Regions from separate parts of the Peribacillus sp. NPDC097197 genome, predicted to be linked through region 2. Evidence: predicted binding sites of a transcription regulator. Region 2 holds the regulator's gene; the other holds the start of a gene.
The links. The regulator LexA, encoded in region 2, represses DNA repair genes until DNA is damaged. The targets are predictions, from matches to a motif close to CGAACATATGTTCG.

Region 1: uvrB (excinuclease ABC subunit UvrB) is a predicted target of LexA. The motif match lies at 1,614-1,627, and genes of this name have one in related genera.

The regions. Positions count from the first base shown of each region.
Region 1 is NZ_JBNNST010000001.1:284,947-290,850, reverse strand. It holds gene uvrB (excinuclease ABC subunit UvrB) at 1-1,483, opposite strand, end outside; gene ACQKL6_RS01335 (DUF2198 family protein) at 1,703-1,933, opposite strand; gene ACQKL6_RS01330 (catalase) at 2,082-3,659, opposite strand; gene ACQKL6_RS01325 (SH3 domain-containing protein) at 4,007-5,737, shown strand.
Region 2 is NZ_JBNNST010000011.1:66,448-72,351, reverse strand. It holds gene ACQKL6_RS15120 (peptide MFS transporter) at 1-1,078, opposite strand, end outside; gene ACQKL6_RS15115 (GlsB/YeaQ/YmgE family stress response membrane protein) at 1,832-2,068, shown strand; gene ACQKL6_RS15110 (hypothetical protein) at 2,240-2,527, opposite strand; gene lexA (transcriptional repressor LexA) at 2,720-3,343, opposite strand; gene yneA (cell division suppressor protein YneA) at 3,503-3,814, shown strand; gene ACQKL6_RS15095 (YneB family resolvase-like protein) at 3,827-4,483, shown strand; gene ACQKL6_RS15090 (DUF896 domain-containing protein) at 4,548-4,781, shown strand; gene tkt (transketolase) at 5,013-5,904, shown strand, end outside.

The DNA of each region.
Region 1 (5,904 bases), on a different contig from region 2:
TCCCCATCCTCAATTCCCGGATGATTTCAATTCTTTCCAACGTTTTTATCTCAGAATGAAGGTACTGAACCTTGATTCCTATATCCTTCAGGTAATCCGTTAAATCCTCGGACATCTTTTTCGTCAATGTCGTAATTAAAACCCGTTCATCCCGTTTAGCCCGTTCCTGGATTTCACCTATCAGGTCATCAATCTGCCCTTCAATCGGTCGCACTTCAATGGTAGGATCAAGCAATCCAGTAGGTCGGATAATTTGCTCGACCATTTCCGGCGTATGTTCCAATTCATATGGTCCTGGAGTTGCCGAAACGAATATGGATTGATGGACTTTCTTTTCAAACTCCTCGAATCTGAGTGGCCGGTTATCTTTCGCAGAGGGTAGGCGGAATCCATGGTCCACCAATACCTGCTTCCGAGCCTGATCGCCATTGAACATGCCGCGGATCTGTGAAAGGGTCACATGTGACTCGTCGACAATCAATAGGAAGTCTTCCGGAAAATAGTCAATCAAGGTGTAAGGTGTAGCTCCTGCGGGGCGTAGGGTTAAATGACGGGAATAGTTCTCGATACCTGAACAGAAACCCATCTCCCTCATCATTTCCAAATCGTAACGGGTCCGTTGCTCCAATCGCTGTGCTTCAAGAAGCTTTTCATCTTCACGAAGTTCTGCCAATCGTTCTTCAAGTTCCGTTTCAATATTTTGAATCGCCACATTCAGTTTCTCTTCACGTGTGACGAAATGGGATGCCGGAAAGATGGCGATATGTTCCCGTTCACCAGTGATCTCGCCAGTCAGGGCATCGACTTCCCGAATCCGGTCAATCTCGTCCCCGAAAAACTCGACCCGAACGCAGTGTTCATCTTTTGAGGCCGGGAAGATTTCAACTACGTCTCCGCGGACCCTGAACGTTCCACGTTGAAAGGCAATATCATTTCTCTCATATTGAATATCTACAAGTTTATGCAGCAGTGCATTTCTGTCTATCTCCATACCAGTACGCAGCGATACCACCATCTCCCTGTATTCTTCCGGGGAACCTAACCCATAAATACAGGATACACTGGCGATGATGATGACATCTTCCCGTTCGAACAAAGAGGATGTCGCCGAGTGGCGGAGTTTATCGATTTCATCATTGATACTGGCATCTTTCTCTATGAAAGTATCAGTGGAAGGCACATAGGCTTCTGGCTGATAGTAATCGTAATAACTGACAAAGTACTCAACCGCATTATTGGGGAAAAACTCTTTGAACTCACTGTAAAGCTGCCCTGCCAACGTTTTGTTATGGGCAATGACAAGGGTAGGCTTATTGATTTGTTGGATGACATTGGAGACAGTGAATGTTTTCCCTGTCCCTGTCGCACCAAGCAGCGTCTGCATACTCTTTCCTTCTTTTATTCCAGCAACAAGCTTTTCTATCGCCGCTGGCTGATCTCCCTGTGGAGAATATTTTGAGACTAACTCAAACGTTTCCTTCACCAAGCATGGCCTCCTACTGAATAAGTTTTATATGAAAAAAGGGATATGATTTATTCCTTCTATTTATTCCGTTTAAAGAACTATATATACACATTCTACCACAATATCCTCAAAACAAACCACCGAAAAGCGAACAAACATTCTGTTTCGCGTTTTATAACCTAGCAGGTCAAAGAGTCCTTTTCATAGAAATCGAGACAAAAAAAGCACCTCTATAAATTAGGCGCTCTTGGCTGTTCGTTTCATCATTCTTTTTGATAACCAGAAACCCACCGTCAGTGATAGTGCATCAATGATTATTAATAAGTTCGTATGTGTATAACCTTTATATGCGGAAGCGGCGATCAATGCAACCGTTAGTATAAGACCTACAATATAGTTATAGGTGACCCTTGAAAATAGCATGACTAGAAGACCGGGTAATAGAAGGGCTGAAAGAAATTTAATCATTTTTTCATCTCCTTTGTAAGAGAAAAATAGAGTAGTTACAGTTTAAATGATTCCTTGTTTTTTTGCCAATCTATTTCCTGCAAAACGAACAAGCGATATACAAAAGGGAAACCCCCTTCAAGGAAGGGAGTTCACTTTTTGCATCCTATTAATATGAATCGGCGTCATGACCTTTTTCGACCGCTTCCTCTGGATTGTCCGTACCACCCATTGGTTTGGAAGACTCGGTATGTTGGGAAGCTACCGCTAATCCTTCTTTCAAACGACGGCCATAATCTTTATCGGCCTCTTCTGCAAGGGCAATCATCTTCTCTTGAATGCGTGGATCGGCAGGTGCGAGTGCATCCACTAGATTGGAGATCAATTCGTCCCTTTCCCAATCCTCGAATTCACGATACGTTTCACCTGCTTGTTTCGTGTTGCTTTGGCGATCTATCGTTTCACGGACCAGTTTGCCCTCTACAAAAGGGGTATACTCTTTACCCGTCTGCTCAGCCTCTTTCAATCCTCCTACAGTCGATGGTTCGTAGTTGATATGAGGACTTTGGTTTCCTCTACCCACTTCATACTGCATTTGGCCGCCCGTTTGATTAGTCGCCGTCCGTTTTTTCGGTGCATTGATCGGCAGTTGCAGATAATTTGCACCTACGCGATGACGTTGTGTATCCGAATACGAGAATGTGCGGCCTTGGAGCATCTTATCATCCGAGAAATCCAACCCGTCTACAAGGACTCCCGTTCCAAAAGCAACCTGCTCGACTTCAGTGAAATAATCTTCCGGGTTCTTATTCAAAACCATCGTGCCGACATGCAGCCATGGGAATTGGTCCTTTGGCCAAATCTTCGTATCATCCAATGGATCGAAATCCAGTTCAGGATGGGCATCATCACTCATGATTTGTACATTTAGATCCCATTCTGGGTAATCCCCACTTTCGATTGCTTCATATAAATCCTGTGTAGCATGATTGAAATTCGTCGACTGAATCTCATTCGCTTCTTTCTGCGTCAAGTTTTTGATCCCTTGCTTTGGTTCCCAATGGTACTTGACCAGGACTGCTTCCCCCTCTTGATTCACCCACTTATACGTATTGACCCCGGAACCTTGCATCATGCGGTAGCTAGCCGGAATGCCCCAAGGCGAAAATAAGAAGGTGATCATATGGAAGGTTTCCGGAGAACTTGAGCAGAAATCGAAAATCCTTCTGCCATCCTGAATGTTTGTAACAGGGTCGGGTTTGAAGGCATGGATCAAATCGGGAAATTTCATGGCGTCGCGGATAAAGAATATTTTGAGGTTGTTCCCTACTAAATCCCAGTTTCCATCTTCCGTATAAAACTTAACGGCAAATCCACGAGGGTCACGTAATGTTTCAGGGGAGGTTCCCCCATGAATGACCGAAGAAAACCTGACGAAGACCGGTGTTTTTTTACCCGCTTCTTGAAAGACCTTTGCTCTCGTATATTTAGAAACCGGCTCGTCTCCCGCCTTGCCTGTCGGAACAAAATATCCATGTGCACCTGCACCTCGTGCATGTACCACCCGCTCCGGAATCCGCTCTCTATCGAAGTGACTCATTTTTTCCAGGAAGTCGTAGTTCTCTAATGTACTTGGTCCCCTGTTTCCAACAGTCCGGATGCTTTGATTATTCGTTATGGGGTGCCCTTGTCGGTTGGTCAAGGTTTCTTCCGATTCATTATTCGTCTCTTTTGGTTGATCAGACACTAAATTTCCTCCTTTGTAAATATCATCCATCACTCCAACTAACATCCCCAATTCCTCAAACTTCACTCACATTAATTCAAAATTCTTCAATTAATGTAAATTACGTTCTAATTACCTACAAAAAGTTCCAAAAAACACCTACTAATTGATGTGAGTATATTGTACTATTATTAATGAATCTCCTTCACACTATCGCCAATGCTACCGATAAAAATCATGGAGATTACTCCAATGAAGGCATCTCCGCAGTATATGTGCACTTATATTCACTTACCAAGTCTGACCCAACCACTGGATGAACCATAACCATTCGATTATTTCAGCATAATTTAAAGGAGCGAGCTTTAATGAAAAGAAGAATAATCACCTTATTTGCAGCAACCTTGGTTTTTTTGACGATTTTCTCGTATCCACACGCCACCGATCAAGTTCAGGCCGCTTCCAAAACGGCCAAAGTTACAGCTAGTTCCCTCCATATAAGAGAACAACCTAAGACCACCGCAAAATCTCTGGGCTTAATAAAAAAAGGAAAAGAAGTGACGATCTCTTCACAAAAATCCGGATGGTCGAAAATCAAGTATGGAAAACTAACGGGCTGGGTTTCCACCACGTATTTGGACGAGTTAGGTTATGTGACAGCTTCCTCGTTAGTATTAAGAAAATCAAATAATACAAGCAGCAAGTCTCTCGCAACCTTACCTAAAGGAACCGCCGTAGAAATTAAATCGACCAAAGGCAATTGGCTACAAATCTATGTATCTTCCAAAAAGAAAACCGGTTGGGTTTCTAAAACATACATATCTAGTTCCAAGCCTACAGCTACCGCTAAACCGGCAGCTGTCAGCACAACCAAGTACTATGTTACAGCCAGTTCATTGTATGTCCGTAAGTCTGCCAATACCACGTCAAAGAAGCTGGCGACGATCAATAAGGGCGCTGCCGTTACCTATATTAAAAAATCGGGGAACTGGGCAAACGTGAAGACGGCATCCGGCGTGACCGGATGGGCTTCCTTAACCTATCTATCTAAGAAAAAACCTACTGCATCTCCTTCAGCCGTTAAGCAAACGACTTACTATGTAACAGCTGCCGAGCTATATGTAAGGAAATCGGGTAACTCAAAAGCTGACAAAGTCACCACTCTAAAAAAAGGGGAGGCTGTCACGCTTTATGAAGAGAAAGACAAATGGGGAAGAATCAAAACGGCTTCCGGGAAAACAGGTTGGGCTTCCCTTACCTATCTAGCAAAAACCAAGCCGAAAGAAACAAAACCAGTAACAACCACACCACCTAAAGTAGAAGCACCTACAAAAGAAGAACCTGTCAAAACCAAGCCAACCAAATACTATGTCATTTCCGACTCGTTGAACATTCGCAATGGACCTTCGGCAACGAATAAAATACTAGGGGCCGTCGATAGAAGTGATAGTGTCATAGTGACGGAAACACAAGGAGATTGGGGCAAGGTCGAAACACAATCCGGTTTGGTAGGATGGGCCTCCCTCACGTATCTGTCGAAGACCAAACCGAGTGATGGATTTAAAGGCAAGGTGATCGTCCTTGATCCGGGGCATGGCGGGTCTGACCCTGGGGCATCCGGGAAAAATAATCGGGAAAAGGATTTAACTCTTTCCACGGCTAAAAAGCTGAAAGCCAAATTGGAGGAGGCCGGTGCAAAAGTCGTCATGACACGAACAGGCGATACGTATCCCTCTTTAAGTAAGCGAGTGGAAATCAGCCAGGCCAACAAACCCGATGTCTTTATCAGCATTCACTATAATGCTGGTCCCAGCTCAGCCAACGGTATTGAAACATTTTATCTAGCATCGAATGTCAATGAAAAAGAGCTCGCACAAACCGTACAAGCTGAAATCATTAAAGAAACAAAATTGAGGGACCGCGGTGCCAAAACGGGGAACTTCCAAGTCATCCGGGATAACAAGCAAGCTGCGATATTACTAGAATTAGGGTTCATCTCCAATTTGGAAGAAGAAAAGCTCATTGCCACGAGCGCCTATCAAGACACGGCTGTCACTGGTATCTTTAATGGGTTGAAGAAATACTTCAATTTATTTTAATGAATCAAAAAAGCTTTGGAGGGATTTACCTTCCAAAGCTTTTTTTTAGAAATTTAAGAAACCGCATACCCAGTTTTGCAAATAGGAATGTTTCCCCTTTATAATTAAGAGTGGATTATGATAAAAATTTTAAAAGTGAGGTGCCTTCATTGAACATATTAGGAAGA
Region 2 (5,904 bases):
ATTTAACCCATAACCATGCGAATAAAGGAGCTAAAGTAATGATGAACAATGGGTTTAAAGATTGGAACCATGCTGGTGAAATGTGAAAACCTGCAAATTCTAACTGTGTCCGTTTATCAGCATAATTTGCTAAAATAGTTGAGCCTTGTTCTTGAATGGCCCAAAACATGACAGCTGCTATAAATAAAGGGATATAGGCTAGTAAACGTGAACGCTCAACAGATGTTGTTTTCGGACTACGGTACATCACAATAAAATACATGGTAGGAATTAGAATTCCAAGGATACCAACAAGCCCGATGAAGCTATTAAGTGTTAAGAGACCATTTGAGATAGCGATTGCACAAATGATGGCAATAATTATGATAGCTAGCCCAATCTTAGTGTAAACAGATTTCTTTTCATTCGGAGCCAAAGGATTGACAGGGGTTATTCCTGCAAGTCCAAGATTTTTTTTCTTTGTAGCCATGAAGACGATTAATCCAATAAACATACCAACGGCTGCAATGCCGAATCCAAGGTGGAAATTGTAATTCATTCCAACTGTTCCGACAATAAGCGGAGCAATGAATGCACCCGTGTTTATTCCCATGTAGAATATGCTGAAACCAGAATCTCGACGGTTATCGTCTTCTGCATATAGCTCTCCAACAATACTAGATACATTAGGTTTTAAAAGACCTGTACCTATAACGATTAGTATCATGGAAACGAAGAACATGGAAATACTGCCCGGAATCGCAAGGGCAATATGACCAAGCATAATCAATATACCGCCGTAAAAAACGGATTTCGATGTTCCGAAGATCCTATCGGCTAACCATCCACCAATAATTCCGGACATATATACTAACGACCCATAGATGGATACAATGGCTAGAGATGTTTTTTCATCAAGACCTAGTCCGCCTTTAGATACCTCATAATACATATAGTATACAAGAATGGCCTTCATACCATAATAGGAGAAGCGCTCCCAAAACTCCGTGAAGAAAAGGGTGAATAGTCCTTTAGGGTTTCCGAAAAAACCTTTTTGAGGAATGCTATCCAAAATTTTCTGTTTATTTATTGATGACATACATTCTCCTCCTTTTATTATTGTATAATAACTTTTCTTAGAGCTCTTGTAAAGAATATTTAGTGTATTTTAATAATAGTTCTTAATAACCTGTGTTTATTTTCCATTTTAGTAAAATGGAGGACTATCGAAATAGTATAATTAGGTAAGAAGGTATATATTAGAGCCCTTTAATCACTTTGGATTGAAAACGCACCGTTCATTTGATATATAATCCATTAAGTAAATGATTTGGGGTTTCGAATTGCAAGAACCTTCAACAAGTTATGAAAATCCAATTTTAAATGGTTGTGTAGAAAAAATGATGATGAATAAAGGTTGAAATATTAAAAAAGTATGGTAGGAAATAGTGTAAATAATTGAAAATAGGAATATTGTCATATCGACAAAAGAAGCCAAAATACTTATTCTAGTATAGAAAGCAATTTAATTGTTTTCTTTTTTACCATGTGGTGCCGCCAGATAATTGCAGTTATCTGGCGGCATTTATTATTATAACCAAATAATAATTTTCAACCATTCTTACTGGATGGTTTTCTTTGTGGTAGGGAGAACGGAAGATCAAACACTAAAGGCCACCCTTTTTAGGGCGGCCTTTTATAGTACCTATATAGGTAGAAGTATATAAGCAGCCGATAAGTTTATTGCCTGAGGAGCTTAAAGTGATTTTCATTAGTCACAAGTCTGTTCTATTAATAAAAAAATTTCATAAATTTTAGAGAAAGGAGGTGGTTATTTTTGGAGCTAATTTGGATGTTAATTGTTGGTGGAATAATTGGATGGCTGGGAAGTCTGATTTTAGGAAGGGATATGCCGGGTGGAATTATTGGAAATATCATTGCTGGATTTGTTGGAGCATGGCTTGGTACTGCAATATTAGGGCCAATCGGACCTGAGACAGAAGGGTTTTACATTGTGCCTGCGTTACTGGGTGCCATAATTGTTGTGTTTATTGTATCCATTATCATGAGAAATACAAGATGGAGGTAGAAAGCAGAGGGTACAAGATTGAATGAATTTGCCAGAATCACGTGTAGATGGTTTAGAGAAAGCTGATCTATATGTGTCCATTATTGCTTGAAAATGCTGTTCAACAATACTGGACAGTTTTTTTGCGTAAAAAAATAGAGGTTTTCGATCGAAGGATCCATCACTGTTTACTCAATCCGAATGATTATCTGAGTTCCTAAAAGACACTAAAGCTGTTTTAAGTGCGGTGTAATTACCGATACTGGCGTATCCGTAAAACCATCCCATAAAAATCCCTGTAGTCAAGTGATGCCGATGGCTTATGAATATAGAAAGGATTAAACCAAGACATAACGCAATAGTGGGTACGTAACTTCGGGGGATAGGTAAGAGAAACTTTATAATTTGAGTCAAAATCATGATAGTTGGGATAGCAATTACAGCATCCCAAAAATTTGTATGTATTGTCGGAAAATCCATAGTAACACCACTTTCAAAAAGAAATGTCTATTGAACTAATTTCACCGGATATAAAAGAATTATACCTTGTTATTTTGACTCGGTTTGTTATTCAATGCTCTCTAGTAAAATATTATAATATTGCTTCTGTCATATACATAGGATGTAATACATAGACTTAAAACAAATAAAAAAAGCGCAATTTGCGCGCTTTTAGTGAATTTGCCTATATAGCCCGATCACTCTTCCAAGAATGGTTACATCTCTTAGAATGATAGGTTCCATATTGGAGTTTTCTGGCTGAAGCCGTATGTAATCCGGTTCCTTAAAGAATCGTTTAACGGTGGCTTCATCATCTTCCGTCATGGCCACGACGATATCTCCGTTATTGGCATTGCTTTGTTGTTTTACAATGACATAATCTCCATCATGAATTCCTGCTTCAATCATACTTTCACCCATAATTTCAAGCATGAACACATGATCATCATGTGGAACCATACTTTCAGGAAGAGGGAAGTATTCCTCTATGTTCTCGATGGCAGTTATCGGCATACCTGCGGTTACTTTTCCGAGAAGTGGTACGTTAACTACGTTTGTTTTTGGAATGTTATTAGATTCTTCTATATTTAAAATCTCAATGGCCCTTGGTTTAGTCGGGTCGCGTCTGATTAAGCCTTTGCTTTCCAAACGAGATAAATGTCCATGTACAGTCGAACTTGATGCAAGTCCCACAGCTTCGCCAATCTCTCTAACGGAAGGTGGATAACCTTTTTGACGAACTTCATCTTTTATGAAATCAAGAATATCCTGCTGCCGTTTTGATAGTTTAGTCATATACGCACCTCTTCTCTATAATTCTTTGCTATATTATAGCATGGCTCCACATGCTATACAAACATAAGTTCGAATTTGGTTGTTGACTGAAACAAATGTTCGTATTATAATTCAATCATCAACTAAAAACGAACGTACATTCGCTATGGAGGGATATTAATGAAGACATTTTGCAAAAATAATATTTATACGATTCTATTAGCAGGATTTGTATTTATCTTGTCTATTTTATTCTCTTTCACATTAGATAGTAATCAAAATAAGGATTTCCTTTCGATTGAAATTAACGAAGGTGATACTATATGGGAGATTTCAGAAGAATATGGTCAAACCGAATTGACAAAAAAAGAATTCATTGGTTGGATAGAAGAGTATAACGGTGTAAGGGCGGATACTATTAAGGCAGGTCAAATCATTGTCATACCAGTTGAAAGTGAAAAAGTAGTCCAAAGTTTGGCTAGTAAGCAGTAAAGGTAGGTTCATATGAAAGCAGTCATCTATTGTCGGGTAAGTACAGAAAAAGAAACACAGGAAACCTCGCTAGCTAGGCAGGAAGAGGAATTAGTGAAGTTAGCAGAACATAATGACATGGAAGTCGTTTCAATAATAAGAGAGCAGGCAAGTGGTTACGAACTGAACCGTGACGGGATATTTGACATGCTTGATCTTTTTAAGACAAAAGAAGCGGATGTTCTCTTGATTCAAGATGAAACTAGGTTGGGAAGAGGAAATGCTAAAATTGCCTTGTTTCATGTTGTACTTAAAGAAGGAGTGAAGATTTTCACACTTTCTCATGATGGTGAGTTAGAATTATCGGACTCTGATGCCATGGTTATCCAAATTGTTGGTATTGTAGAAGAATATCAACGTAAACTACATAACCTGAAAATTAAACGTGGTATGCTTAGGGCCGTTGAAAATGGCTACCGGCCCCAGAAAAACCTGAAGAACCAAAGAAACTCCACTGGCAGGGATCGTAAAGAAGTACCCATAGAAGAAATTGTGAAACTGCGTTCGAATGGATTAACTTTTGCGGAGATTGCGGCAACACTGAGAGGCTTTGGCTATGAAGTGTCAAAAGCAACGGTACACCGCAGATTCTTGGAATACCAGCAAGGTACACCGAAGAATCAATCATAGAACTTGTAATTTCACTTTTTTTTTAATACCATGTCAATATCCGTATATATAAAGGAGAAAAATTATGCTATCAAAAGAAAAAATGGCCCGTATCAATGAACTTTCTAAAAAAGCTAAGGGAGAAGGCTTAACTGTAGAAGAGGCAAAAGAGCAAACTTCCTTACGAAGTGAGTATTTGGAGACATTTAGACGTTCAATGGCTGATACGCTAGAAAATGTTAAAGTTATCGATCCGGAAGGTAATGATGTCACGCCTCAAAAAATTAAAAATATTAAAGAAAAAAAAGGTTTACATTAACCAATAAGGACTGATGATGGCCCCATCATTAGGATTACTCATGAGGAATGTAAAGTGAAAAAAGAGAATGCATTGATGTATGTATTCTCTTTTTTGGTTTAACCTAACCTTGGTAAATCCTTAATTAGTAGAAAATTGAATTAGCTGTGTAAGAAATGGTTATTTTAGTTGTGATATTAAGTTAGTCAATATAATATAAAGAGGTACACTACAGGAAGGGATGTTTTACACATGTTAGATAAATTAGATGCACTTTCTATTAATACAATTCGTACATTATCGATCGATGCAATTGAAAAGGCTAATTCAGGTCATCCAGGCATGCCTATGGGTGCAGCTCCCATGGCATATAAGCTGTGGACTGATTATATGAATCATAACCCGAAAAATCCTGATTGGTTTAATAGAGACCGTTTTGTTTTATCGGCAGGACATGGTTCCATGCTATTATACAGTCTCCTGCATTTATCAGGTTACGGCTTGACAATGGATGACTTAAAGGGTTTCCGTCAATGGGGAAGTAAAACTCCTGGGCATCCTGAATACGGACATACTGCTGGTGTAGATGCCACTACTGGACCACTTGGCCAAGGGATTGCAATGGCCGTAGGTATGGCAATGGCAGAACGTCACTTGGCTGAAAGCTACAATCGTGATTCTTATAATGTAGTTGATCATTATACATATAGTATTTGTGGGGATGGAGACTTAATGGAAGGCGTTTCAGCTGAAGCTGCTTCTTTAGCAGGCCATCTTCAACTAGGAAGACTTGTCGTTTTATATGATTCAAACGATATTTCTCTTGATGGAGATCTTAGCCAATCATTCAGTGAAAGTGTAGCAGACCGTTTTAAATCATACGGCTGGCAGTATCTGAGAGTGGAGGACGGCAACGATTTACAACAAATCGCAAAAGCCATTGAAGAAGCAAAGACTGATGAAGCTCGTCCAACTTTAATTGAAGTGAAGACAGTGATTGGTTATGGTTCTCCTAACCGCTCTGGTAAGTCTGCTGCTCACGGTGCTCCCCTTGGTGCTGATGAAATGAAGTTGACAAAAGAAGCTTACAAATGGACATTCGAAGAAGACTTTTATGTTCCGGATGAAGTATATGCACACTTTA